4 regions of the Pseudomonas sp. GW821-FHT07F05 genome follow, and region 1 is predicted to be linked to each of the others. Evidence: predicted binding sites of a transcription regulator. Region 1 holds the regulator's gene; each other region holds the start of a gene.
What was found. The regulator FliA, encoded in region 1, starts transcription of late flagellar genes. The targets are predictions, from matches to a motif close to CTAAAGTTTNNNNNNNNNNNGCCGNTAA.
Positions count from the first base shown of each region.

Region 2: a site for FliA is predicted at 2,581-2,608, ahead of AC07RO_RS06945 (methyl-accepting chemotaxis protein). Genes of this name have one in related genera too.
Region 3: a site for FliA is predicted at 5,364-5,391, ahead of AC07RO_RS10335 (methyl-accepting chemotaxis protein). Genes of this name have one in related genera too.
Region 4: a site for FliA is predicted at 4,106-4,133, ahead of AC07RO_RS26580 (flagellin N-terminal helical domain-containing protein). Genes of this name have one in related genera too.

Region 1 is NZ_JBWKQL010000004.1:14,507-21,693, forward strand. Features, by position in the region: gene AC07RO_RS11335 (anti-sigma factor) at 1-507, shown strand, start outside; gene flhA (flagellar biosynthesis protein FlhA) at 1,241-3,370, shown strand; gene flhF (flagellar biosynthesis GTPase FlhF) at 3,382-4,725, shown strand; gene fleN (flagellar synthesis regulator FleN) at 4,844-5,677, shown strand; gene fliA (RNA polymerase sigma factor FliA) at 5,674-6,417, shown strand; gene AC07RO_RS11360 (chemotaxis response regulator CheY) at 6,659-7,033, shown strand; gene AC07RO_RS11365 (protein phosphatase CheZ) at 7,053-7,187, shown strand, end outside.
Region 2 is NZ_JBWKQL010000002.1:636,132-643,318, forward strand. Features, by position in the region: gene AC07RO_RS06940 (CBS domain-containing protein) at 19-465, shown strand; gene AC07RO_RS06945 (methyl-accepting chemotaxis protein) at 535-2,529, opposite strand; gene AC07RO_RS06950 (hypothetical protein) at 2,649-3,335, opposite strand; gene mltA (murein transglycosylase A) at 3,625-4,782, shown strand; gene AC07RO_RS06960 (MFS transporter) at 4,902-6,113, shown strand; gene AC07RO_RS06965 (DUF2934 domain-containing protein) at 6,188-6,475, opposite strand; gene AC07RO_RS06970 (ElaB/YgaM/YqjD family protein) at 6,597-6,929, opposite strand; gene pseH (UDP-4-amino-4,6-dideoxy-N-acetyl-beta-L-altrosamine N-acetyltransferase) at 7,098-7,187, shown strand, end outside.
Region 3 is NZ_JBWKQL010000003.1:556,071-563,257, forward strand. Features, by position in the region: gene AC07RO_RS10320 (sensor domain-containing diguanylate cyclase) at 1-821, opposite strand, end outside; gene AC07RO_RS10325 (chemotaxis protein CheB) at 844-1,440, opposite strand; gene mqo (malate dehydrogenase (quinone)) at 1,646-3,286, opposite strand; gene AC07RO_RS10335 (methyl-accepting chemotaxis protein) at 3,665-5,305, opposite strand; gene AC07RO_RS10340 (response regulator) at 5,616-7,187, shown strand, end outside.
Region 4 is NZ_JBWKQL010000023.1:11,538-18,724, forward strand. Features, by position in the region: gene fliD (flagellar filament capping protein FliD) at 1-1,324, opposite strand, end outside; gene AC07RO_RS26570 (flagellar protein FlaG) at 1,403-1,792, opposite strand; gene AC07RO_RS26575 (flagellin domain-containing protein) at 1,866-2,717, opposite strand; gene AC07RO_RS26580 (flagellin N-terminal helical domain-containing protein) at 3,016-4,026, opposite strand; gene AC07RO_RS26585 (hypothetical protein) at 4,314-4,562, opposite strand; gene AC07RO_RS26590 (motility associated factor glycosyltransferase family protein) at 4,559-5,854, opposite strand; gene AC07RO_RS26595 (ketoacyl-ACP synthase III) at 5,956-6,888, opposite strand.

The DNA.
Region 1 (7,187 bases):
CGCAGCGTCAACAGCCGTGACCGCCGAGTTCCCGTACAAACGCCTGCCGTGACGTCGCATTCCTGGTGGGATCTCCTGCCCCTGTGGCGCGGACTGGCCGGCGCAGGACTCGTTGCGACCCTGCTGCTGGGCTCGATGCTCCTGACCCGAACCGCCCCGGTGAACCCCACGACCTACCTCGTCGTGCTCGTTGCCCCGCAAAACCAGGCCCCCGGCTGGGTCATCCAGGCCAGCAACCCGGAAGAAATCCAGCTGATACCGCTCGGCGCCACCCCAGTCCCCGCCGACAAAGCCCTCCAGTTCTGGACCAAGGCCGACGGCTGGCAGGGCCCCGTGTCCCTGGGCCTGGTCAAACCCGGCCAGACCCTCTCCGTACCGGTGAACAAACTGCCGCCGCTGCAACCCAACCAACTCTTCGAACTCACCCTCGAAAACCCCAACGGCTCCCCGACCGGCAAGCCTACGGGGCCGATTCAATTTATTGGGCGGGCGGTGAAAGTGATCTAGCGGCTGGACGCGGAGCGTCGAGGGCGGCATTCCCACGCAGAGCGGGGGAACGATCGGCCAATCATCTAGCGTCTGGAAGGCCGCTTTCGTGAGCAAGCTCACTCCCACATGAGCGTCGTTTGCCCTTGATGATTTGCGGTGTCACATCTGACGCCTTCCCGGCTGAAGCCGGTCCCACAAATAGCAGCGCGTGCATTCAGCGAAATGGGTGGTGGTCACACCGGCCTCTTCCCGGCTGAAGCCGGTCCTACAAGGGCACCGCGTGCAGTCAGTGGGACCGGCTTTAGCCGGGAAGCTTTTGCCTTTGATCTTCCTACGCAAAAAGTCCAGACACCACAAAACGCGACTTGGGTGCAGGCCGAACGCAGACGACGCGCAGTGGGTCGAGCCGCAGGGATGCGGCGAGAGCGCCGTCAGGACATGGATGTCCGTTCGGCGCGGGCCCACGGAGCGTCGTCGGAGTGAGGGAATCCCGACGGAGGAGGGACCTAGCCAGGAGCAGGCACCCTTGGTTACTTGGGGTGCTTTTCCAAGTAACTCGCCGAAGGCGAAACCGAGGCCTTTAGGCCGACGCTTGTGATCTTGGCGTACTAAGCCACGACTCAGATCTCAAATCTAAATACTGGCACTCTGATATTTTCACCCAATCCCAAATGTTGGACCCCTTCTTGCAATAACCCCCGATACAACGCTTCGGCGTCAAAAGATTGATTTAACGCGCAGGTGCCCATCGGTGGAACGCTCACAACTCATCTCCCACGCCAGAACCGGATTGATCGGCCTGGGCCGTGGACAACTTGGCGTCCCGCTACTGCTCCTCGTCATGCTCGCCATGATGATGCTGCCCATGCCGCCGTTCCTGCTCGACGTCTTCTTCACCTTCAACATTGCCCTGTCCATCGTCGTCCTGCTCGTCTGTATCTATGCCCTGCGGCCCCTCGACTTCTCCGTATTCCCGACCATCCTCCTCGTCGCCACCCTGCTGCGACTGGCCCTCAACGTCGCCTCCACCCGCGTCGTCATGCTCCACGGCCAGGACGGCCACGCCGCCGCCGGTAAAGTCATCCAGGCGTTCGGTGAAGTCGTCATCGGCGGCAACTACGTCGTCGGTATCGTCGTCTTCGCCATCCTCATGATCATCAACTTCGTCGTCGTCACCAAAGGTGCCGGCCGGATCTCCGAAGTGAGCGCGCGCTTCACCCTCGACGCCATGCCCGGCAAACAGATGGCAATCGACGCCGACCTCAACGCCGGCCTCATCGACCAGCCCGAAGCCAAACGCCGTCGTCTTGAAGTCGCTCAGGAAGCCGAGTTCTACGGCTCCATGGACGGTGCCAGCAAATTCGTCCGCGGTGACGCCATCGCCGGCCTGCTGATCCTCTTCATCAACCTCATCGGCGGCATGCTGGTGGGCATCCTGCAACACGGCATGAGCTTCGGCGACGCCGGCAAGGTTTATGCTCTGCTGACCATCGGTGACGGTTTGGTGGCGCAATTGCCATCCCTGCTGCTGTCCACCGCCGCCGCGATCATGGTGACCCGTGCTTCCGGTTCGGAAGAAATGGGCAAGCTGGTCGGTCGGCAGATGTTTGCCTCCCACAAGGCGCTCGCCGTATCCGCCGGCATCATGATCGTCATGGGCCTGGTCCCGGGCATGCCGCACTTCTCCTTCATCAGCCTCGGTCTGGTGGCTGCCGGCGGCGCCTACCTGCTGTGGAAGAAAGAGAACCAGGTCAAGCTGGCTGCCGTGCAAGAGGTCAAGCGTCAGCAAGAGCTGCTGCCATCGCCGACCCGCGCGCAGGAATCCAAGGAACTGGGCTGGGACGACGTGACCCCGATCGACATGATTGGCCTGGAAGTCGGCTACCGCCTGATTCCGCTGGTGGACCGCAACCAGGGTGGTCAATTGCTGGCGCGGATCAAGGGCGTGCGCAAGAAGCTCTCTCAGGAGCTGGGCTTTCTCATGCCGACCGTGCACATCCGCGACAACCTCGACCTGGCGCCCAGCGCCTATCGCCTGACCCTGATGGGCGTGACCCTGGCCGAGGCCGAGATCTACCCGGACCGCGAACTGGCGATCAACCCCGGTCAGGTGTTTGGCAGCCTCAACGGCATCACTGCCAAAGACCCGGCGTTTGGCCTGGAGGCCGTGTGGATCGAAATCAGCCAGCGTGCCCAGGCGCAATCCCTCGGTTACACCGTGGTGGACGCCAGCACCGTGGTGGCGACTCACTTGAACCAGATTCTCTACAAGCACTCTCATGAATTGATCGGCCACGAGGAAGTCCAGCAATTGATGACCCTGCTGGCCAAGGGATCGCCAAAACTGGCGGAAGAACTGGTCCCGGGCGTGCTGTCGCTGTCGGCCCTGCTGAAGGTGCTGCAGGCGTTGCTCGCCGAACAGGTGCCGGTTCGCGATATTCGCTCCATTGCAGAAGCCATCGCCAACAACGCTGCGCGTAGTCAAGATACCGCCGCGCTGGTGGCTGCCGTACGGGTCGGATTGTCCCGCGCAATCGTCCAAAGCATTGTCGGCATTGAGCCGGAGCTGCCTGTGATCACCCTTGAGCCAAGGTTGGAACAGATATTGCTAAATAGTCTGCAGAAGGCAGGTCAGGGTCAGGAAGAAGGCGTTCTCCTCGAACCGAGCATGGCTGAGAAACTTCAGCGCTCGTTGATCGAAGCGGCGCAGCGTCAGGAGATGCAGGGGCAGCCGGTTATTTTGTTGGTCGCAGGTCCGGTTCGCGCCATGTTGTCCCGCTTTGGACGGTTGGCTGTACCGAATATGCATGTTTTGGCTTACCAGGAAATTCCTGACAATAAGCAAGTCACCATCGTAGCGACTGTCGGGCCTAACGGCTGAGGTAGTGAGTCATGCAAGTTAAGCGTTTTTTCGCCGCCGATATGCGACAAGCCATGAAACTGGTTCGCGATGAGCTGGGCGCTGAAGCCGCCATCATCGGCAACCGGCGGATCGCTGGCGGCGTGGAACTGACCGCCGCCCTGGACTACAAGCTGTCTGCGCTGGCCCCGCGTGTACCGAACATCGAACTCGAAGATGAGCTGCGCAAGACTCAGTCGCTCATCGTCACTGCTCAGGCTGAGCTGACCCACCGCAGCGAGCTGGACACTGTCGCCAACCGTCAGTTGTTCGCCGGACTTGCGATGGATGACAGCAAGCAGATCGAACCGACGCTGGAAGAACCGTTTCGCCCGTCCGTCCACGCCGCAGTGGCCGCCGAACGCGCCGAGCGCAACGCCGAGCCGGGCGTTGGCGACCGTGCCTACGAAGCGATGCGCTCCGAATTGAACGGCCTGCGCGAACTGCTGGAAGTCCAGCTGGGCTCGCTGGCCTGGAACCAGCTGCGAGACGGCCGTCCGCAACAGGCCAATCTGTGGCGCCGTCTGCAACGGGTCGGCCTTTCCGGCCCGCTGTCCCGCGACTTGCTGGCGATGGTCCCGGACTCCAACGATCAGGCTCACACCTGGCGCATGCTGCTGGCCCATCTGGCCCGCATGATTGCCACGCCGGACGTCGAGCCACTGGAAGAGGGCGGTGTGATTGCCATGGTCGGTCCTGCCGGCATGGGCAAAACCACCACGCTGGCTAAACTGGCGGCCCGATATGTGTTGAAATACGGCGCGCAAAATATCGCGCTGGTGAGCATGGACAGTTTCCGCATTGGCGCTCAGGAGCAACTGAAAACCCTGGGCCGGATCCTCAATGTACCGGTCACCCACGTCGACCCGGGCCAGTCCCTGGCACAGGCGCTGGAGCCGCTGTTGCGCAAGCGCGTGGTGTTGATCGACACCGCCGGCCTGCAAGCCAGCGATCCGGCCCTGCGTCTGCAACTGGAAACCCTCGCCGGGCGTGGCATCAAGGCGCGCAACTACCTGGTGCTGGCGACGACCAGCCAGAAGCAGGTGCTGTCAGCGGCTTATCACAGTTACAAACGTTGCGGCCTGGCCGGGTGCATCCTGACCAAGCTCGACGAAACGGCCAGCCTGGGCGAAGTGCTCAGCCTGGCCGTGACACACGAACTGCCTGTGGCCTATCTCACCGATGGCCCACGGATACCGGATGATCTGCATTTGCCGCGTCGGCACCAATTGGTGAGCCGGGCTGTCAGCGTGCAGATGCAGGAGGAGCCAAGCGAGGAAGCGATGGCGGATATGTTTGCGGATCTTTATCACAGCACCGGCAAGCGCGCGGGCTAGGTGAAGAAAATGACAGTGGAATTTTCCTGCATCGATGGTCTGCCAGGCATTGTTCAGACACTGAACGTGCAGCCCGACATGTGGCTTAGGTCTAAGCAAGACAAGGTAAACAATTAACATGGGCAGCATGCATCCCGTACAGGTTATCGCGGTGACCGGTGGCAAAGGTGGCGTAGGCAAGACCAACGTTTCAGTGAATCTTTCACTGGCACTGGCCGAGCTGGGACGTCGCGTCATGCTGCTGGACGCCGATCTGGGTCTGGCCAACGTCGACGTATTGTTGGGTCTGACCCCCAAACGCACCCTCGCTGATGTCATCGAAGGGCGGTGCGAGCTGCGCGATGTCTTGCTGCAAGGCCCGGGCGGTGTACGCATCGTGCCGGCGGCATCGGGCACCCAGAGCATGGTCCACCTGACCCCGGCGCAGCATGCCGGGCTGATTCAGGCGTTCAGTGACATTGGCGACAATCTCGATGTGCTGGTCATCGATACCGCCGCCGGCATCGGCGAGTCGGTGGTGAGCTTCGTCCGCGCGGCCCAGGAAGTGCTGCTGGTGGTGTGCGACGAGCCCACATCGATCACCGACGCCTATGCCCTGATCAAACTGCTCAACCGCGATTACGGCATGAACCGCTTCCGCGTCCTGGCCAACATGGCCCAGAGCCCGCAGGAAGGACGCAACCTCTTCGCCAAGCTGACCAAAGTCACCGACCGTTTTCTCGACGTGGCCCTGCAGTATGTGGGCGCCGTGCCGTACGACGAATGCGTACGCAAGGCCGTGCAGAAACAGCGCGCCGTGTACGAAGCGTTTCCGCGTTCCAAATGTGCCCTGGCGTTCAAGGCCATCGCGCAGAAAGTCGACACCTGGCCGCTCCCGGCGAACCCGCGCGGCCACCTGGAATTTTTCGTAGAACGCCTCGTGCATCAAACCAGCGCAGGGCCCGTCTCATGACAGCAAGTGGCTATCGCATGTACAGCAAATCGTCCAAAGACTCCCAGTATGAGCTGATCGAGCGTTATGCCCCGCTGGTCAAACGAATCGCCTACCACTTGCTGGCGCGTCTGCCGGCCAGCGTGCAGGTCGAGGATTTGATCCAGGCGGGCATGATTGGCTTGCTCGAAGTCTCGACCAAATACGACTCCACCAAAGGGGCCAGCTTCGAGACGTACGCGGGTATTCGTATCCGTGGTGCGATGCTCGACGAAGTGCGCAAGGGGGACTGGGCGCCGCGCTCGGTCCACCGCAACACGCGCATGGTCAGTGACGCGATTCGTGCAATCGAAGCAAAAACCGGCCGTGACGCTAAAGATCACGAGGTTGCTGCCGAACTTGAAATGAGTCTCGACGATTACTACGGGATTTTGAACGATACCCTGGGCAGCCGCCTGTTCAGTTTCGACGACCTGTTGCAGGACGGCGAACACGAAGGGCTGCACGAGGACGGCGCGAGCCAGTCCCTCGAACCGTCGCGGGATCTGGAAGACGAGCGCTTCCAGGCTGCGCTGGCCGAGGCCATTGCCAACTTGCCCGAACGTGAACGCCTGGTGTTGTCGCTGTACTACGACGAAGAGCTGAACCTCAAGGAAATCGGTGAGGTCCTGGGGGTCAGCGAGTCGCGGGTCAGCCAGCTGCACAGTCAATGCGCGGCGCGGTTGCGCGGTCGTCTTGGCGAGTGGCGCGCACGTTCGTGAATCAGGCGCAGGCCGCGAGGCCTGCGTGTTGCGTGTAAGACCGGCTGTGCAAGACGTGAGCGGGAAGCAAATGAGACACGGCAGGAGTCGGTCGAACCGGGTCGTAGATGATCCGGTTTCGCTGCGCTTGTTCCGGTCGATTCCACCCCCTCTTGATGTTCGGCACAGCCGGTATTGATTGAACGCGCGTTCAGGTGCTGAACGCGTTAAAGACTGCTTGGAGGTCGAATTGGACAAGAACATGAAAATCCTCATCGTTGATGACTTCTCAACGATGCGGCGGATCATAAAAAACCTGTTGCGTGACCTTGGGTTCACCAACACGGCCGAAGCAGATGACGGACTCACCGCATTGCCGATGCTGCAAAGCGGCGCTTTTGACTTCCTCGTCACTGACTGGAACATGCCGGGCATGTCCGGCATCGACCTGTTGCGTCAGGTGCGTGCCGACGAGCGTCTGCGCAGCCTGCCGGTGCTGATGGTCACTGCCGAAGCCAAGCGCGAGCAGATCATCGAAGCCGCTCAGGCCGGTGTGAACGGCTACGTGGTGAAGCCGTTCACCGCGCAAGTGCTCAAAGAAAAAATCGAAAAGATATTCGAGCGCGTCAATAGCTGATGTCCGCTGCGAGGGCGCTATGGATTCCAAAGATTCGACAATGGGTGACTTTGAGTCAACCCTGAAGAAACACGCACAAGAGCTGGTCGCGAGCCTTGAAAAAGGCAAGTTCGGCGATGCCGTGCAACTGATCCATGAGCTTAACCAGACCCGC
Region 2 (7,187 bases), on a different contig from region 1:
CGCGCCGGAGAGGCCAGCATGACGACCGTAGCAGAACTACTGAAGTTGAAAGACCCGCATCACGCTGACGTTCACACCGTCGGGCCTGGGGAGATGGTCCTCGAGGCGATCAAGTTGATGGCCGAAAAGAACATCGGCGCCGTGCCGGTGGTGCGCGATGGCAAGGTGGTTGGCATCGTCAGCGAGCGGGATTACGCCCGCAAGATGGAGCTCAAGGGCCGCGCCTCGGCCGGCACGCCGATCAGCGAGATCATGACCCACGACGTACAGACCGTGGGTTCGCAGCACACCGTCGAGCACTGCATGAACATCATGACCGACCGCCGGCTGCGCCATTTGCCGGTGGTGGACGAAGGCCGGCTGATCGGTCTGCTGTCCATCGGCGACCTGGTCAAGGCGGCCATCGCCGAGCAGGCCAGGCTGATCGAAAAAATGCAGGAATACATTCGCGGCGAAAGCTACTGAGCATCCACACGAAAAAGCCGGAGCTTTAAGGGCTCCGGCTTTGTGTTGTGCGAGTGAATGAATCGCCGGTTAGCGAACCTTGAAGCGATCGATCATCGCCACCAGTCGCTCGTTGGACGCCATCAGCGCGTCAACGCTGGTGTCGGTCTGCTGACCACAGCCCACCAGCTCACCGACCATGTGCCGAATGGCGATCATGTTCTGGTTGATCTCCTCGGTCACCGCGCTCTGCTCCTCTGCCGCCGTTGCAATGTGCGCGCTCAGGTCATGAATGCGCAGCACGGAACCAGCCATGCCATCCAGGCCTTCGTTGACCCGCGACGTGCGGTCGGCGGTGGACTGGCAGCTGACTTTGGTTTTTTCCATCGCGCCCACGGCAGTGCTCACGCCCTGCTCCAGCCGCGCGAGCATCTCGTTGATCTCCGACGTGCTCTGCTGGGTACGACCGGCCAGCGCCCGCACCTCATCGGCCACCACCGCAAAGCCACGGCCCTGCTCACCTGCCCGCGCCGCTTCAATGGCCGCGTTGAGGGCCAGCAGGTTGGTTTGCTGGGCGATGCCGCCGATAACCCCGAGCACATCGGTGATGCGCTTGGCATCGACCTGCATTTCCTGCACGTATTTCGTCGCGTCTTCGACTTCCGCCACCAAGGCCCGCACGCTGACCGAGGCTTCGTCGACGACGTCACGGGAACGCTGCGCTGCGTCATTGGCCGATTGGGTAAAGCTCGCCGTCTGCGTCGCGCTCTCGGCGACGCTGTCGGCGGTGGCGCTCATCTCGTTGATCGCGGTCACCGCCTGATCGGTTTCCGAAGCGTGACGGTTGAGGATCTGGTTGATGTTGCGCGACTGATCCTGCAACTGCACCAGCCCGGCCGAGATCTGCTCGGTGCCGTTGCGCACCTCGACAATCATGGCTTGCTGGAAGGCGATGAACTTGTTGACCGAATGGCCAACAGCGTCCAGCTCGTCCTGGCCTTTGATCGGAATACGGCGGGTCAGGTCAGCCTCACCCGAAGACAGCGCGTCGATGTTGGTGCGCAGAACGGTCACGCGTGCCAGCAGACGGTGGAAGGCAAAGCCCAGCACCACCAGCAACAGAATGACCAGCGGGATCTGCAACCAGCCCAGGGTCTTCAGCACTTCGGTGCTGCTGGCGGTGAGCATGGCGGTCGGCAGCGACGTGGCGATGACCCACGGCGTGCCCGCGACCGGACGCAGGAAGAAGGTCAGATCACCCAGTTGCGGGTCGATGTATTCCTGGGAATACACAGCGTCGCCGGAGATCTTGCCCAGACCCTCCTGAATGGCCTTGGCGAACATCGACTGGCCGCTGAAGCCGGAAATGTTCTTGAGGATGATTTCGCCGGGGATGCGGCTCTGGTTGGTCAGGATCTTGCCGTCGCGCTCGACGATCATCACCTGACCCTGAATGTCTTTTTCCTTTTCCTGGATCAGGCCGTTGAAGAAGCCCAGGGTGACGTCGATGGTCGAAACGCCGTACAGCGCGCCATCCTTGTAGATGCCCATGGCGCAGTTGGTGCGCGGCTGCGGGCTGGCTTCGTCCTGGTAGGCAGCGGCCCAGGCGCATTTGCCCTTGGGTGCGTTCTGCCCGGCGCGGTGCCATGGCTGTTCCCAGTAGTTGGGCGCAGGGTCGGAGTTCCAGAAGGTGCTCACCACCAGTTGGCCACTGCCGTCACGGTGGAAGAATGAGCTGTGCTTGTTGCGCCCCGGGGTGCGCTTGTCCGGCATCGGCCAGACGCCGCCGCCAAAGACTTTCTGATCGCCGTACTGATCAACCAGGCCTGGCAGCACCTTGTCGATGCCATCGCTGTCCAGCAGCGGCACCGCCTGGGTGATCGCCCGGGACTGGGCCTCTACGCGGGCCAAGTCCGACAGGATACGCGTGCCGATCTGATCAACCTGGCTCAGGACTACCTGCTCCTGGGTCGCGCGGACCTTGGGCGTGACCAAGTGAACGATGCCCTGTTCAGTGATCACCGCGATCACCACAATCAAGGCCACAAATATGACCGTATAGCGCGCCTGCACTGTTTTAAACATCGTCGTCCCCATGCCAAATATTTTGTAATTGTTTTGCATACTCCTGATGGGCTATCGACCGAAAGTCGCCAAGGATGAGGGGCGCAAAAAAAAGGTTTTTCCCCCGGCCCGGCGGGGCGTCATTGCACCGGGAGGAAGTTCAGGAACAGCAGGCTCTGGGCGTAATTCAAACCGATGCGTCTATATCGCTCGTCGAGCATCTGGGTGAGCAGATCCAGGCGCGCCACGATCTTGCCGAATTCAGTGGCAAAACTGAGGTTGCTGCCCTCCTCCGAAATTTCGTTGGAGAACAGCAACAGCTCGCCATTGGCGTTCTGTCGCTGGCTCAGCAGCCAGGTGGCCTTCTCGATATTGCGCGCGGCGTTGCTGACGAAGGTCGGGTTGATCTGGTCGGTCATGAAAAATTCCAGGCGCCCGCCGTGGGCCGTGACCAGCATGCTGCCGATGGCATAGATGAACGCACCGACGCGGTCGCCAAGAAACTCCGGGCTCAGGGCGTAGCTCAGCGCGGCGAGGTCACGCCGGGTGCCCAACTGCGGCAACGGCTTCTGTTGCTCGATGGCCTGTCGCACGTTGCGCTCCGCACTTGCGGCGTCAACGAAGCCGGACTTGCGCCACTCGCCGGGATTGCGCAGGTAGAGTTTGTTCATCAGCAGATAGAGGCTGTCGAGGTTGTCGGCCATGGCCAGTGTGGCCATGCGGTCCACGCTGGTCTGGAAGAACTCCTGGGGGCGGGTCTCGCTGAACTGCGTGGCGACATCCCGGCCGTCCTGGCGCGTACAACCCGCCGCGCAGAGCCCGAGCATGCACAGGGCAAACAGCGGGCGCAGGTGACGGCAAACGGATAAAACAGTGAACACGGCGAGCATCAATCCCAGGTTTCAACGAACGGGACACCGCGTTCATCAGCGCGTCCCGGCCAAGGTCAGAACGGCTGAAGGCAAAAAAGTGCAATGTCGGCGGCAAATCCGCGTTTAAAGCGGTTCGGCAGACATGTGAGCTTTCATGCAAATGATTCCCTCATCCATTTGACGCCGCCGTCCGCTTTCACCAAGCTAGCCGCCTTCGCATGATTCTCAGGAAACACCCCGCGTGATGACCACAAGCCTGCTCTGGCGCCGTTTCGTATTTTGCCTCGCTCCCCTGATCGCCCTGCTCGCCGCCTGTGACGGCGGTGCGCCGAAGACCAAGCCCTCCGAAGCGACGACCTACGTCAGCGTCGAGTGGGACAAACTGCCGGCGGTGAACGACACCGACCTGATGGCGGGCTACAACAGCTGGTTCTCGGCGTGCAAGCGTCTGGCCAAAGACCCGGTCTGGGGTGGCACGTGCGCCCTCGCCGCCCAGGTGCCACAAAATCCTGCGGCGGTGCGCGACTTTCTCAAGAACCAGCTGCAGGTCTACAGCCTGCGTTCCTCCGAGCACGGCGCCAACGGCCTTATCACCGGCTATTACGAGCCCATCTACAAAGGCAGCGAGCAGCGCAACGACGCACACCCGGTGGCGGTGTATGGCGTGCCCGATGACCTGATCATCGTCAACCTCGACAGCATCTATCCCGAGCTCAAGGGCAAGCGCCTGCGCGGGCGCCTTGACGGCCGCGTGCTGCGTCCCTACGACGACGCCGCCACCATCGGCAACAAAGGCGCCAACGCCCCCGTGCTGGCCTGGCTGGAAAACCCCATCGACCTGCAGTTCCTGCAAATCCAGGGATCGGGTCGGGTTCAGCTGGAGAACGGCCGTCAGCTGCGCATCGCCTATGCCGATCAGAACGGCTACCCGTACAAGCCGATCGGCCGCTGGCTGGTGGAGCAAGGGCAATTGACCAAGGACGAAGTGTCCATGGGCCGCATCCGCGACTGGGCGATTGCGCACCCCGAACGCGTGAATGAACTGCTGGGCAGCAACCCGAGCTACGTATTCTTCACTCAGCGCCCGGACAGCACCGAAGGCCCGCGCGGCTCGCTGAACGTGCCGCTGACCGCTGGCTACAGCGTGGCGATTGATCGCAAGGTCATCCCCCTCGGCAGCCTGTTGTGGCTGTCATCGACCCGCCCCGACGGCACGCCGCTGGTACGCCCGGTTGCGGCGCAGGACACCGGCGGCGCCATCGCCGGCGAAGTCCGCGCCGATATGTTCTGGGGCACCGGCGACGCGGCCGGCGAGCTGGCTGGCAATATGAAGCAGCAAGGCCAGATCTGGATGCTGTGGCCTAAAGGTGCGGCCCTGCCGGATGCCAAACCCAAGGACTGATCGAGCTGAACCGCCGCCTGATACGCCACCCGCGTCAGGCGGCGTGTATCGCGGGTTGAACTGAAATCGGTTTCAGGCATCACAGCATGCTTCTTCCCGGAAACCCTTCTCGATCTCCCATGAATACCTCCGACACCCCGCATGACTTCAACATGGGCTGGCTGCTCTTCGCCCTCGCCATGGGCGCGTTTGCCATCGGCACCACCGAATTTGCCTCGATGACCCTGCTGCCGTTTATTGCCGGCGATTTCCAGGTCACCCAGCCGCTCGCCGGGCACGCCATCAGTGCCTATGCATTGGGCGTGGTGATTGGCTCACCGGTGATCATGGTCCTCGGCGTACGCCTGCCGCGACGGGCGCTACTGGTGGCCCTCGCTGCCTTCATCGGAATCGCCAATGGGCTGAGTGCCGTGGCGCCTTCGCTGCCGTGGCTGGTGTTCTTCCGCTTTCTGAGCGGGTTTCCCCATGGCGCGTATTTCGGCGTGGCCATGCTGCTGGCCGCGTCCCTGGTGCCGAAGAATCGCCGCGCCCAGGCCGTCTCCCGCGTTTTCATGGGGCTGACCATCGCCACCATCATCGGCGTGCCGTTCGCCACCTGGATCGGCCAGACCATCGGCTGGCGCTGGGGCATGGCCATTGTTGCCGGGCTGGCTGCCATCACGGCGGTGCTGATCCGCTGCCTCGCCCCCGCGTCCCCTGCCCAGGCAGACGCCAGCCCGTTGCGCGAACTCAACGCCCTGCGCTCGCGGCAGGTGTGGCTGACCCTGGGCATCGCCGGGATCGGCTTCGGCGGGATCTTCTGCGTGTACACCTATCTGGCCGCCACCCTGATCGAGGTCACCCATGCATCGAGCTTCATGATTCCGGTGGTAATGGCGGTGTTCGGTCTGGGTACCACGGTGGGCAATCTGATCTGCGGCTGGGCCGCCGACCGCGCCACCATGCTCGCCGCTGGCGTCTCGCTGGGCTTCACCGCGCTGGTGCTGGCGCTGTATCCCTCGGCCACCGATAACCTGTGGCTGCTCATTCCGCTGGTGTTTTTCATTGGTTGCGGCGTGGGCCTGGCGGCGATCCTGCAAACCCGCCTGATGGACGTTGCGCCCCATGCGCAATCTCTCGCGGGCGCACTGGTGCAGAGCGCGTTCAATATGGCCAACGCCATTGGGCCGCTGGCGGGTGGCGCCGTGATTGCGGCGGGATACGGCCTGCCGGCCACGGGCTATGCGGCAGCGGCATTGACGCTGGGCGGTCTGGGCATGTGGTATTGGGCGCTGATGGATGCACGGCAGGGTGATCGCCGCGTTGCCCGGCAGGCTTCCGGGTCAGTCTGATGCCGCGAGCTGTTTGATTGCGCGGTTGATCCGAGCTCTGCCCTGACACTGCGTCCGGGCGAGCTCCAGACCTGTCACACGTTGGGGTCTGCCTCATCGGGCGACGGGAACAACGTATCGACCTTGTGCTTGCTTGAAGTGCGAACCGGCGCCATGGCAGCGGACTCCGCCAGGCGTGTGGCCATTTCCCAGTGACGGGATTCCTGCCCTTCAGGCTTGCCTTCGGACTCCCAGATCAACTGGGCCAACTGACGAACAGTGTCTTCGTCGACATTCATGCGTATCCCCCATTGATGCTTGCGCAGGACATTGGCCGGCGCCAGAGCGGTGCCGAATCCAGCCTCCGCTACGGTACCCGCCATGAATAGTACCAGCCGATAACGAGGGTAAATGACGGGCGTGCAAAGGCCGGCGAACGCAAGCCGGCCGCTGGTCGGACTTAACGGATCCACCGGAAATCGGCGGCGAACCACGATGGCCTCCTCAATCCCTGTTGCGTTTGAGCAACAGGCTGGCAACCAGGCCAAGGCCTGCAGCCACGCCGACGGCGGCCCAGGGATGGGTCGTCACGTAGGATTTGGCATTGCCCACCGCGCGGGTCAACGCAGGTTGGGCTTCCATCTCGATCTCGGTCACTGCGCTGGTGCCGCGGGCCAGAAAATCCTTCAGCCGCTCACGGGCCTGGGTGGTGCGATCCTCATTCAAGGCATCCCCAGCCGCCAGCAAGGCATTGGTCTCGTCGAGAAAAGTGTTCAGCTCGGAACGGGTTTTCTGATAAAGATCGTCACGCAGTTGTTCGGTGATATCGCTTGCCATAATAGTTTTGCCTCCTGGGTGTGAGAAAGGTTGACTGAAGCGCCAATCGATTCGTTCCAGTGACTTCGAAAAAACCTCTTTTCGCCGCACCGCAATTGATCATGCACCGCTCGCGGTGCAGCCTGAATCGGGATTCAACAGCCGTATGACGTATTTAAAAGGGACTCAATGAAAGTCGTGCCGATCCTCGAACTGCCCGCCGATCAACAGGCCAGCGTTCGGCAACTGCGCAACCAGCCAGACGTGCGCAAGTTCATG
Region 3 (7,187 bases), on a different contig from region 1:
CGGTACGTGCCGTCCACCACGGCTTTGATCTCCACAGTCCCTTCATTGGCGGTCGGCAGGTAGCGTTTGAAGATCTCGCTGTCGGCCAGGCTTTGCCCCACCACGGAATCCATGAACGGACGCCTGACCAGGATCGTGCCGTCCCGCATCGCCAGCACCAGCGCGCCGCGATCATCAATCTTGAAGTCGCCGTAATAATCCATGAAGTAGCTGAGCTTGATAGTCCCCAGCAGCACGCCCGCGAACGAGCCATCAGGATTGTTCAGCCGGCGGGAGACGGGGATGATCAACTCGCCGGTGGAGCGGCTCTTGACCACGTTGCTGATGCGCACGCTTTGATCGGTATGGGTGCGGTGATAGTTGAAGTAGTCCCGGTCTGCGTTGTTTGCGGTGTCCGGGGTCACGTCTTTATCGGTCACGATCCATCGCCCGTCGGCGCCGTAGATGAACAACCCGTGAAGCTGAGGCATGAGTCTGGATTGCTGCGCCATCAGGGCGTGGATACGTGGAACGTCGATATTCGCCAGACCATCGCCCTCGACACGCTCCCCGATGGCGTAGGTCAGGATGTCGACCTGCCTGATGGCGTCCTCCGCGTGCTGGGCCGTGGCACGGGCCAGGTTGGTGACCGAGTCCCGGGCGAAGTCGTAGGCGTGGTTGTAATCGCGCCACGCGCGCCACCCCTCAACCGAAACGAACGTCAGCAGCACCAGAATCATGAATGCGAGGGTGAGGCGAAAGACGGCCGTGTTGCGCCCCGGGCCCAGGTCCAATAGATCGAAGGCGCCTGACGGCGGTGGATGCTGTTCGCCTCCTGGCATGCTCACTGGTCTCCTTTGATAGTCAGCTGTGGACACTGCCGACCGCTTTGATCAGCGCGTCTGCCATTTCTTCCGCGCTCAGTTGAGGGCTCAACACGGTTTTGCGCATCGTCTCGATCGGCATGCTGGGCACGGGCGCTTCCTCGGGACGCTGGACGAAACTCAACCCGCCGGCGTTCCTGACCTCTACCGCGCCATCCGCACCATCGGAATCGCCGCCTGACAGCACGAGGCAGATCACCCGCTCGCGAAATACGTCGGCAGCTGTGGCGAACAGGCGATCGGCGGCAGGACGTGCGAGGTGCAGCTTGGGGCCGTCGTCTAGATGAATGATCCCGGGGGAGACGATCTCCAGATGCCGGTCAGGAGGTGCCAGGTACACACGGCCAGGCAGTACCGGCTCGCCTTCTTTGCCGTAGCCGACAGGCAGCGTCGAGTAGCGACCGAGCACCGACGCCATGTAGTCCGGACCTGTCGGGTTCGTGTGAATCACGATGAGCAGGGCAGCGGGAAAATCTTTCGGTAGCTTGACGAGCAGGTGCCGCAGGGCTTCCGTGGCGCCTTGCGCACCACCGATCACGATGACATCCCTCATCACTTGCGTGTTTTTAGCGTCCATACCTTTCTTCCTGAATGGTTCCATAGGATGGACACAGCGCAAGCGCTTGCCGTTCATTTTCACGTCTTCAAGCGCTGATGAACGTCACAACGTGCGTCGGGCGGCCGTGGGCTGTTCACCAGGCAATAAAAAAGCCACGAGACGCGAGGTCTCGTGGCTTTCGTGAACAGCCGCATCAGGGTAGATGCAAACCGGTCAGGCGTTGTTACAGCGCCATGTCGCTGGCGGGCTTGCTTTCAGCAGGCTTGCCCGGCGCGGCAGTGCTGGTGCCGACGCTCTGATCGAGCACTGGCGGTTTGCCCAGTTGCAGCACTTCGGCGGTGTAGTTCCACTCTTGCTGAACAGCGGCTGGCGAGTCATTCAGCTTGGTGCCATAGCTCGGCACGATCTGATGGACCTTCGCTTGCCACTCAGGCGTCGCGAGCTGGGTCTTGAACAGCTTTTCCAGGACGTTGAGCATGATCGGTGCAGCGGTCGACGCGCCTGGCGATGCGCCCAGCAGGGCAGCGATGGTGCCGTCCTGAGAAGAAACGACTTCGGTGCCCAGTTTCAGCACGCCGCCCTTGTCGGCATCACGCTTGATGATCTGCACGCGCTGACCGGCTTGCCACAGGCGCCAGTCTTCTTTCTTGGCGTGCGGGAAGTATTCCTGCAGCGCTTTGAAGCGGTCGTCGTCGGACAGCATCAACTGACCGGCGAGGTACTCCACCAGCGGGTACTGCTCGACGCCCACTTTGGTCATCGGCCAGATGTTGTGGGTGGTCATACTGCTGAACAGGTCGAAGTACGAACCTTCTTTCAGGAACTTGGTGGAGAAGGTCGCAAACGGGCCAAACAGGATCACGCGCTTGCCGTCCAGCACGCGGGTGTCCAGGTGCGGAACCGACATGGGCGGCGCGCCGGTGGAGGCGATGCCGTAGGCCTTGGCCATGTGCTGCATGGCAACGGTCGGGTTCTCGGTCACCAGGAACGAACCACCAACCGGGAAGCCTGCGTAGTCCTGAGCTTCGGGAATGCCGGATTTCTGCAGCAGCTTCAATGCGCCGCCGCCTGCACCGATGAACAGGAACTTGGCGTCGGTACCGGTGGTGGTGCCGTCTTTCAGGTTCTTGTACTCAACGTGCCAAGAGCCGTCGTCGTTGCGGGTGATGTCATTGACTTCGCTGGACAGCTTCAAATCGAAGTTCGGGCGGGTCTGCAGGTAAGACACGTACTGGCGGGTGACTTCACCCCAGTTGACGTCGGTGCCGATCGGCGTCCAGGTGGTCGCCAGCTTCTGCGCAGGATCACGGCCTTCCATCATCAGCGGGACCCACTTGGCGATCTGTGCCGGGTCTTCGGAATACTGCATCGGGCGGAACAGCGGGCTGGCCTGCAGCGCGTCATAACGCTTTTTCAGGAATTTGATGTTGTCATCGCCCCACACGAAGCTCATGTGCGGTGTGGTGTTGATGAACGAAGGCGGGTTCTTCAGGACGTTCTGGCGGACCTGCCAGGACAGGAACTGACGGGTGACCTGGAAGGCTTCGTTGATCTCGATGGCTTTGGAGATGTTGACCTTGCCGTCTTTGTCTTCAGGCGTGTAGTTCAGCTCGGCGAGACCGGAGTGACCGGTGCCGGCGTTGTTCCAGCCGTTGGAGCTTTCTTCGGCGACGGCGTCGAGGCGCTCGACCATTTCCATCGACCAGCTCGGCTCGAGTTCATTGAGCCAGACGCCCAGGGTCGAACTCATGATGCCGCCGCCGATCAGCAGTACATCGACTTTCTTGCTTTCTGCGGCATGGGCTTGCAGGAAGGTGGCCGAAATCGCGAGGCCCAGTAGAGCGGTGCTCGTTTTCTTGAACATCGAATCATCCAATAGATAGAAAGTTATCCGCCTGCAGCAATCGTCGCGCAACGTCCTGCGATGCCGGGCGCCAGTGTGCGGCGCGAACGTCAGACAGGCTTCGCTCTCGGAAAACGAGGAGGAAGGGTCAAAAGGCCAGTGAAAAGGTCGACCTCGTGTTCTATGTCCCTCGGTGCTGTGCTTTTTATTCGATCATTGGAATCAGCAGCTTGAGTAAACATCATCCACCGCAGGACCTGGTCATCAGGTCCATCCCCTGCGGCGGGCGGGGATTGTACCCGAAATGTCATTTTCGACAAATCGGGTGTCAAATTAGTCAATACGCCATTTTGTCTCAGGGTGGCGATTGGCTGGCCGGGCGCCGAAACGCCAAGCCGTTTAAAGGGTGAATTTGCCGACCATGGAGTGGAAGGAAACGGCCAGCCGCGACAACGCCTGACTCGACGCGCTGGTCTGATTGGCGCCGGCTGCGGTTTGGGTCGACAGGTCCTGGATGTTCACCAGGTTGCGGTCCACTTCGCGGGCCGCTTGCGCCTGCTCCTCCGCTGCGCTGGCGATCACCAGGTTGCGTTCGTTCATCTGGCTGACGCCTTCGCTGATGCGTTCCAGCGCGTGGCCGGCTTCGGTGGCCAGTGACTGGGTATGCACGGCGATCGCCTGGCTCTTGCCCATGGCCTGCACGGCTTCGTCGGCGCCATTGCGCACCTTGGTGATCATCGATTCGATTTCGCCGGTGGAGGTTTGAGTGCGGTGGGCGAGGGCACGTACTTCGTCCGCCACCACCGCAAAGCCACGGCCTTGCTCGCCGGCGCGGGCCGCTTCGATGGCCGCATTGAGCGCGAGCAGGTTGGTCTGCTCGGCAATACCGCGGATCACGTCGAGGACTTTGGTGATGTCGCGGATCTGCCCGGCCAGCGCTTCGACGCGTTGGGTCGATTCGGTGATTTCCACGGTCATGGTGTTCATCGCGGTGACAGCCTGCTGCACTTGTTGCTGGCCCTTGATGGCATCTTCGGAGGTCTGCGCAGACACCTGCGAAGCGCTCGCGGCGTTGCGCGCCACTTCTTCCACCGCAGCGGTCATCTCGTTGACGGCCGTGGCGGCTTGCTGGATTTCATCGTTCTGACGCATTAGCCCCCGGGTGCTGTCGTCGGTCACCATGGTCAGTTCTTCAGCGGCGGACGCCAGTTGATCCGAAGCGGTGGCGATTTGCTGAACCGTGCCTTTCAGGCTGCCCTGCATGTTGGACAGCGCCTTGAGCAACTGGCCGGTTTCGTCCTGACCGCCGACCGCGATGGTCTGGCTCAGATCACCGCCCGCCACTCGGGTGGCGCTGGCCACGGATTGATAGATCGGCCGAGTGATCATGCGGGTGACGATCAGCCCCAACGCAATGGCGCACACCACCGCGATCAACGAACCGATGATCAGAATCCACGTCACCTGCTTGTCCGTTTCGATGCCTTGCTGGGCCTGCTCATTGGCTTGCCGCAGGTTGGATTCAATCATGATTTTCAGCTCGCCCATGGTCTTGCGATAGCTAGGCGTTACGCTGGTGGCGGCCAATTTGCTGGCTTGCTCAAGGTCGCCACTCTGCGCCACAGACAGCGCATTGAGGGCGGCGCTGATGTAAGCGGCCCAGTCGCGTTCGAAGTCATCGCCTGCGGCTTTTTCATCCGGATCAAGTGGCGTGGCGCGGTAGGTCCTGAAGTCGGTCTCGGCCTGGGCCTGGTTTTCCTTTAGGGACTGGATGGCTGCGTTGATGTCGTCCGGGTTGGCCTTGAGTGCGCTCAGTCCGATGGCTTTGAAAAAGTCGCGGTTGGTGGCGATGACGTTGGCCTTCACCGAATCGACCTTGGCGATCGACACCAGATTGTCGCTCACCGTGTTTTCAAACAGTTCATACAGCCGGGAAATACCGCTCTGCCCCAGTACACCCACCACCACGGTGATCAGCGCGCACAGACAGAAAGCCGAAAGGAGCTTGGTCTTCAATTTCAGGTCGGTCAGCCAGGACATGGAGTGCACTCGAACGGGGATGGGGTTGCGGCTGGTTGGGTACGCGTTGCATGACTGGATATCGGCTGCACACCCAAGGACTTTACCCGTTGGCGTATGCCTCCTTTCGCGTCGATGCCCTGTCAACACGGCGCGAGGGCGTGATTTTTTCCCGCATGGCGTGCCTAAGCTTTGCCCTGCTGCCGCCGATAACTCGGACAAGTGGCGTCATGCCGCAACTTTATTGGCCCTCTCTGCCCAGACCGGGAACGAGACCGCCGCCCTTGCAAGTGCCTCAGGGCCGACTATTTATCCGGTGACAGGAATCTCGATGCTGGCGTGGAACCAAAAAACCTTTCTGATCGTCGACGATTTTTCCGACTTCCGCAGTTCGGTCCGCTCGATGCTGCGCGAGTTGGGCGTCAAGGCGGTGGACACTGCCGACACCGGCGAGGAGGCGCTGAAGATGTGCGCGCAGAAGCGCTACGACTTCATCCTCCACGACTTCAATCTGGGTGACGGCAAGAAGAACGGCCAGCAGGTGCTCGAAGACCTGATGTCCGATCGACTGATCAGCCACGAAAGCGTGTTCGTCATGGTCACTGCCGAGAACAGCCAGGCGATGGTGATGAGCGCGCTGGAGTGGGAGCCGGATGCGTACCTGACCAAGCCGTTCAACCGTGCGAGCCTGGCTCAGCGTCTGGAGAAGATCTCCCAGCGCAAGACCCTGCTCAAGCCGATCCTGCAAGCGCTTGACCGTGGCAATCCGACCGAGGTGTTGACGGCCTGTGCTGCGCTGACCAAGCAGGACCCACGTTTTGCGCCGCTGTGCCTGCGCTACAAAGCCGATGCACTGCGTGACCTCAATCAGCACGAGCCGCTCGAGGCCTTTCTCAAGTCGATCCTCGCCGACCGCCCGCAACCCTGGGCGTATGTGGCGCTGGGCAAGCTGCTGTTCAAGCGCGGGCGCAACGCTGAAGCGCAGGGCGTGTACGAAGAAGCGATTCGCGCCTTCAATGCCATGCCGGTGCTGTACGACGGGCTGGCCGACGTGTTGGTGGCCAGCGGCGACAACAAGCGTGCGCAGAAGATGCTGGAAGAGGCGGTGCGGTTATCGCCGTATGCGGTGCGCCGTCAGCGTCTGCTGGGCAAGCTGGCGCTGGAAAACGAGGACTTCGATGGTGCTTCGAAGGCCTATCGTCAGGCCGTTTCCCAAGGCCAGTTCTCCCGCTTCAAGGACCCGGAGACCAACCTCGGTTTTGCTCAGGCACTGATCAGCCGTGGCGGCGAGCGCGGGCTGGATGCCCGCACCCGCATCGAGATCAACCAGACCCTCACCGAAGTCGCCAAGGAAAACGGCAACGACGCCGGCCTGCAAGTGCGCGCGCGTCTGATGAAAGCCACCAGCGTCGCGTCCTCCGATCCGGAAATGGCCGCCAAGCTGACCGAGCAGGCAATGGAACGGCTTGAGGGCATGGAGCAGTTTCTCAGCGCCGATGCGGCGCTGGCGGTGGCTTCGCAGCTCAAGGCGCTCGGTCAGGAAGACGCTGGCGCGGGCATTCTGAAAAGCTGTGCCGAAATCTACGGCGACGATCCAGTGGTGATGCAGAACATCGCCAGGCAGACCGACGATCCCGAGATTCTCGGCGCCGGCAAAGCGGCCATCGATTTCAATATCCAGGGCATTCGCTGCTACCGCGCCGGCAAGCTCGGCGAGGCGCAGGACCTGTTCCGTCAGGGCCTGGCCCTGCAACCGAAGAACATCAGTATCGCCCTGAACATGGCGCAGTCATTGCTGCACATGGGCGTCCAGAATCTCGACGCGGCGAGCCTGGCGGAATGCCAGAGCAGTCTCAAGATGGTCGGCAAGATGCCGGAGACCGACCCGCGCTTCGAGCGTTTC
Region 4 (7,187 bases), on a different contig from region 1:
TCAGCGTGGCGGTCAGCGTGGTCACGCGCAGGTCGAGCGCCGTCTGCTGGTTCTGCAGATCAGTCTGCTGTTTGTTGAGGCTGCTGGTGCGCGTGGACAAGATGCCGCCGGTCTGGGTGTACGGCGTGATGGCCGCCTTCATCCGAGACAGCAAGCCGTTGGTGCTGTCAGTGCCGCTGAAGAGCTGCTGCACGTCGCCCGCAAGTCCCTGATCCATCGCGGCGGAAAACTTCTTGGCATCAAGGCTGAGCGTACCGTCGGACTGACCGGTGGTAATACCCAATTGAGAGAGCACGGAAATACCGCCGGGTGCCCCTGACGTTACCAACTGATCACGAATCGCCGAAAGGATCGAGCGCGGCAACGCATCGCCGGTCAGTGCGGCCGGGGTCACTGTTGCACCGGTGGTTTTATCCGGGGTGTCGCTGATGGTGGCCTTGGTGACACTGGCCACGGCTTTGACAACGGTGTTGTAGGCATCGATGAAGGTTTGCAGCGAGGCTTTCAGGCCATCGTTGTTGCCGGTCACCGCAACGGTCGAAGCACCCGGCGCCAACAGGGTCATGGACAAGCCACCGAGGCTCTTGTCGATGGTGTTGCTGGCGCTGGTGATGGTCAGGCCGTTGACGGTCAGACTGGCGTCGATCGCTTGGGCGCCAATGTAACCCGCACTGGTTTTGCTGGCCGGATCGAGCTTGGCGCCAGCGACGATATTGAATTCGCTGGACGTCGTGCTGGAGGCCGTGATATCCGTGCCCTTGCCCGTCACCGTGGAGCTGAATACCAGGCGTGAGCCATTGTCATCGGTGATGATGTTGGCGCTGATGTTTGACGTCGCGGTTTGCGCATTGATCTGCTTGGCGACCGACGCCAACGTGGCGCCGGTCGGGATGGTGATCTTGGTGTCAATGCCATTTTGAGTGAGGGTCAAATCGCCACTCGGAATAGCACTGGTGGTCCCGCCGGCAAAAGAAGCACTGGCGACACTCGAAGCCGTTGCAAGGTCTTTGACGGTGATGCTGTAGGTACCGGGTACGGCCGAGTTGTCGGACGTGACGGTTAGCTTGGTCGCATCGGAAGCTTTTGCTGCATAACCGGCGAACGCAGGGGTGTCGGTCTTGCCGAGGTTGGTCAGCGCGGTCTGAAAGGCGGTCATCGCACTCGTCAGCGTGCCAATGCCGGAGATTTTGGTGGTGACCAGCTTGGTCTGGGTGGTGATCTGAGTTTGCTTGGCCAGCTTGTCGGAGTTGACCAGCGCAGTGACGATGTCACCGATTGCCAGGCCCGAGCCGAGGCCGGTGGAGGGGGTAATAGGACTAGCCATGTGAGTCTCCTTTCAGTTGTAGTCGGCATTTTGACGAGCACGCGATGCCACATGCACAGCGTTCACCTTTCATGCCATTTAAACTTTCGCGTCGAATAACAGGCTGTTTGCATTCTTCAGGCTGTCGGCGAGCTTCAAGGCTTCGGCAGACGGCAATTGCCGCACCACTTCACCGGTTTCCGTGGCGATCACCTTCACCACCACTTTCCCCGATTTATCGTCGATGGAAAATTCCAGGTTGCGATGAACCGACTGAAAGAACTTTTCCATTTGTTTGACGGCTGCTTCCAGTTCTTCGGTTTTCTTTTCCGGGTCTGAGTCTTTACTTGTCGACGTGCCTGACTGCGATGAAGCCGCCGGAGCAGGAACGACTTGAGGCGCCACGGCAGGCTTGTCAGCAACCACAGGCACCGCGGGCAACGACTGGACCATCGAATAAGACACGTTCAGCCTGCTACTTATGTCCATGTCCACTCACCTCTTGAAAGTAAAAAGCGGGAGAGCACGCAAGCATACTCCCCCGCCAAAACTCTAGCCGTTATTACTGAAGCAGTTTCAGAACAGCGGATGGCAGCTGGTTAGCCTGGGCCAGAACAGAGGTGGAAGCTTGTTGCAGAGTCTGTTGTTTGGTCAGGTTAGCGGTTTCAGCGGCGAAGTCGGTGTCTTGAACGCGGCCCAGTGCTGCGGTGGCGTTTTCGTTAACGTTTTGCAGGTTGGAGATGGTGCTGGTCAGACGGTTTTGCGCGGCACCGAGGCTCGAACGGGTGCTGTTGATTGTTGCCAGAGCCGCGTCGATTGCCGAGATAGCGGCGTCGACGTTGGTGTGAGCAGTAGCGTTATCCGCGCCGCTGATCGAAGTAGAGCCGCTTGCAACGCCCAGAGCCGAAGCAGTGAAGCTGCCAGTCAGAACCAGGTCGATGTGGTTCGAAGTACCGGTGTTGGAACCGACTTGCAGGGTTACGGTGCTAGCCGAACCGTCCAGCAGGTTCTTGCCGTTCAGGTTGGTCGAACCGGCGATACGGGTCAGTTCGTCCGACATTTGGGCGTATTCGGAGTCCAGTGCGCCACGGTCAGCAGTACCGTTCGTGTCGTTTCGGGACTGAACAGCCAGTTCACGCATACGCTGCAGAATGTTGGTCGATTCTTGCAGAGCGCCTTCAGCGGTCTGAGCGATCGAGATACCGTCGTTGGCGTTCTTGATGGCAACAGTCTGGCCGCGGATTTGCGACGTTTCGCGGGTTGCGATCTGCAGGCCGGCTGCGTCGTCTTTAGCGCTGTTGATTTTCAGACCGGAAGACAGACGAGTCATCGAAGTCGACAGTGCATCGGAAGCTTTGGACAGGTTCTTCTGAACAGCCAGGGAAGCTACGTTGGTGTTTACGCCTAAAGCCATGATGAATTCCTCGTGAGTTGTTTGCTGCGGCTATCCGGCCCTGGCAAGCGCCGGGTGTGGCCTAGAGAACCTACGTAATGTTTATCGTCGCGGTTGCCAGGAGCTTGAGGGCTTTTTCAAATTTATTTGCCACCAGAGCGCCACCCCCGCAGTTTGTTGTCCGGGGATACACAGCGTTTCGGCGCAACCCCTGGAAGCTTTAACCTGACTCAGCGATTTGTTAACCAGTTCTCATAAACCCGGGCGCTTCTGCGGCGCGCCCGGACTTTGCTTGGCCTTATCTATAGAGGCGTGTGGGTTATTGCAGCAGCTTCAGCACGGCGGCGGGAAGCTGGTTGGCTTGGGCCAGGATGGCGGTGGACGCTTGCTGAAGGGTCTGTTGCTTGGTGAGCTCGGCGGTTTCGGCGGCGAAGTCGACGTCTTCGATTCGACCACGTGAAGCCGTCACGTTTTCCACGATATTGGAAATGTTAGAAATAGTAGATGTCAGCCGGTTTTGCTTGGCCCCAAGCTCAGCAGTGGCTGCAGAGACCGTGGCCAACGCCTTATCAATTTGAATAATCGCGTCATCGATATTTTTTGCCGTTACAGCGGACTCCAGCTCAAGCTCTTCCTTGGTGGGCTGCAATGGGTTCGCTCGCGCCAGCCCTTCATAGATGCCGGTTCCATCAATTTTGGGGGTGATGTTATCTCCAATCTTTACATCTCTGTTACCCACCACGAGAGGCTTGTTATTGGTGGTATCCGGGAGTGCCGCTGCAAGCACTGGAATATCTGCTTTTGCAGTAAACAGCGCTTTACCGGAAAAGTCTTCTGTAAGAGCGATATCAATCTGCTCATCAGGTCCAGTGTTCGCCCCTACATGGAAGGTGAGGATACCTGCACTTCCGTCAAGCAGCTTCAAGTCCTGCCCAAACTTCGTACTGCCGGCAAGACGATTGAGCTCGGCAACTTTCTCGTCAAATTCCTTATTGGATGCAGCACGATCGCTCGAGCTGTTTGTGCCATTTTTCGCCTGAACGGCTAGTTCGCGCATGCGCTGCAAGATACCAATCGACTCTTGCAATGCACCCTCGGTTGTTTGAATTACCGAGATCGCATCATTCGCATTTCTCGCTGCGACAGTGAGCCCTCTAATTTGGGTTGTAAGCCGGGTCGCAATCTGCATGCCAGCTGCGTCATCTTTGGCACTGTTGATACGCAAACCTGAGGAAAGCCTCGTCATGGCGGTGCTTAGGGAGTCGGAAGAGCGGCCCAGATTCCGCTGAACAGACAGCGACGCAATATTGGTATTTACGGTTAAAGCCATTTTGAATTCCTCGTTGATAGAAACGGAGGGCTCTCTAATATCGGGGAAGTCCATTTCTCCCGGAGAACCTACAGTCCCGGTATCGACGATTTGCATAGTGGCTTTAACAACAAACATGGCGCACGGGTTGCGCCATCACGACAGTTGAAGGGTAATAAATTGGCTAACGCATTAATTGTAATAGATATTAAAAAAACATAAAAAAACGGCCGCTGCGGGCCGCTTAATTCAGATCAAACTGAAACTAATGTAGGAGTTTTCTCTAACTTCCCGACAATAGGAAAGTGTCAGACTTCAAGAAACTCGACTTCAAGCCAATCCGCCACCCCCAACCAATCCTGCCGCTCCTGGCACACCAGAATCGCACTCAACACCCTCCCCCATTCAGCCTGTCTATCAGCAGAAACCCCATCCATCAGCGGCAGCGATCGATCAATCAACTCGACCATTTTCAAGGCCCCTTCGATATCCCGGCCAAGACGAAACAGCTTCGCGCAGTCGCGGGCTTCTTCTACAACGTGTTCAGGCAGGGTCATGGCGCGGTCCAGTCCGGGTCGAAGTCGGCGCCGGCGATCAAAGCACCGTCGCGGCTGGTGTTGAGGAACGTGACCTCGGGGTGGCGGGCGATGAAGCGTTCCAGTTCGATGAGGTAGCTGCGGAAATTGAGCTGCGTCTTGACCTTGTTGCCCCGGCCGTCGCGCACCCAGTGTTTGGCGATGCTCAGGGCAGGCCCCAGATCGCCGTCCTGCCACCCGGTGTGGGTCTTGCCGCCGGGAAAGGCGAAGTCGGCGCCGAAGAGGGTGATCCGCGCGGCGCCCATTTTGACCGCGAGATCGACGGCCGGATGAATGACGCTGCCCCCCACATGCAAGGTGGCCTTGGGAATCTGCTCGCGCAGCCGCGCATACAGCGGGCTGGTGGAATAGCCGACGTAGCGCGGGCCTTGCCAGCTTCGCAGCATCTCGGCGTCCTGGCCCGGCACATAGACCAGCGTGATGTGCGCCGAATCCTCGGCGGGGAGATGTCGCGGGGTGATGCGGTGGTCGATGCTCACCACCACATCCGGGGTGATGCCCTGATTGCGCAGCGGCACGTAGGCCGTATCGACACAAATGATCAGGGGCCGGTTGGCGCTGTTTGACGTGCTCAAGAGACGCGGCAAATGCTGTTGCAGACTCGGCCCCGTGGCGATGACGAACACGTCGCACCCGGATTGAGTGTCAAACAGCTCGGCGACATCGGCGTCCTGTTGCAGCAGCGCCCTGCCCTGCTCCAGCAAACGCGTGTTGTCGGGGGTGTCGGCGGCGAACGCCTGATTGTTGAAGTCGACATGCACCTCGCTGACCAGCCGATCGCGGATCCGCGCGCTGCTGTCGTCGGCCAGCACCAGTTCGGCCGGCAGCGCGAAGAATGGCAGGAGGATTTCGCTCCGGGCATCGGCGTACGCGAGGTTCACGCGGGGGTCGGACAGCCAGTCATCCTGTTCCAGCAGTTGCAGCACCAGGGCGAACAGCGCGCCATTGAGGATGTGAACGTGCAGCGTTTGCAGGGAAGCGTCGGCCAGCAATACCCGCTGCAGATCGCCGAGGGCGGTGCCGTAAAGGTGAACGACGGGGCTGTTGCCGGGGAGGCTTTGTGCCTGGGTGTGCGCTTCGGCGAGGCGATCATGGCGGCTGGTGAGCTGGATCCCGCCAATGCTGAGGGTCGATTGTCGGCCTTCGATCAACTGCGCAGGAATGGATTCGATGTGTTCGGCGCTCAACCGCTGCGCCACGTCAGGCCAGCGCTGTTGGATCACGGCGAGGTTGCGCTGGAAAAACTCGCTCATGACGGCAGTCCTTTTCCTATTGGAAGTGCAGAACGCACAACGGCGACCTGATAAATCAGCGTCGCCGTTGTGCAGGCTGGGATCAGCCTGGTGACGCGATGTCAGGGACGATAAAGGATCGCCGAGCCCCACGACAAGCCCACGCCGAAACCACTGACCGCGATGCGCTTCCAGGTGGCGTTCATGACGTGTTTTTCCAGCAGCAGCGGAATGCTGGACGACACCGTATTGCCGGTCTCAAGCATGTCCTTGACGAATTTCTCCGGCGACTTGCCGTCCTCGAACCGACGGGCGACCGCATCGACGATGGCCGCGCTGCCCTGGTGGATGCAGAACGCATCGACGTCGGAGGATTGCAGGCCGGAGTCTTCGAGCAATTCGTTGAGGTGCGCCGGCACTTTGACCAGCGCGAAGTTGAACACCTGACGCCCGTTCATGTAGAACGCGCCGTCGGTGGTCTTGAGGAACTCCGCCCCCGAGCCGTCGGTGCCGAACTTGGATTTGCCCAGCTGCCACGGCGCGTCATCGCTCATCCAGGTGGCGGTGGCGGCGTCGCCGAAGAGCATGGTGGTGTTGCGGTCTTCCGGGTCGACGATCTTCGAATACGGGTCGGCGGTGACCAGCAGGCCGTTTTTCAACCCGGTCGCTTCCATGAAGCCTTTCAGCGCATAGATACCGTAGACATAACCCGAGCAACCCAGGGAAATGTCGAACGCGGCGATGTGGGTCGGCAGGCCGAGTTTGTGTTGAACGATGGCGGCTGTGTGGGGCAGGCCCTCTTCGTCGCCGTTCTGGGTGACGACGATCAGTGCGTCGACGGTGTCCCGCGACAGACCGGGGTTGTTGGCGAACAGCTGGTTGACCGCTTCGACGCACAGGTCCGAGGTTTCCTGGGTGTCGTCTTTGCGCGGCAGAAAAGCAGAACCGATCTTGCCAAGGATGAAGTCTTCATCCTTTCCGAATTTGGCACCCTGGGCGTAATTGTCGACGCCGGCTGTGGGCACATAACTCGCTATGCTCTTGATGCCAATCATCATGGCTTCCCAATAAAAAACTGCTGAACATCACCCGGCGCGGTTAGGCGGGGCGTTGAAAATCCGGGGCTTGCGGCCTGAAAAAAGGGCAACGTACAGGTCGGGGCAGTACCAGAATCGCTCTGGAATCAGCCCGACGACGTCACGGCCCGCCAACACGATACAGTGAAGATGCCCGTTATGACCCACAGGTCACCAAAAGTTTTACAAGCTTTTAGCTGACCGACAGGTACGGCGCAACATCAGATCGCCGGTCAGACAGGCAATTGACATGAAGATGTCACGGGATTGTGGCGGGT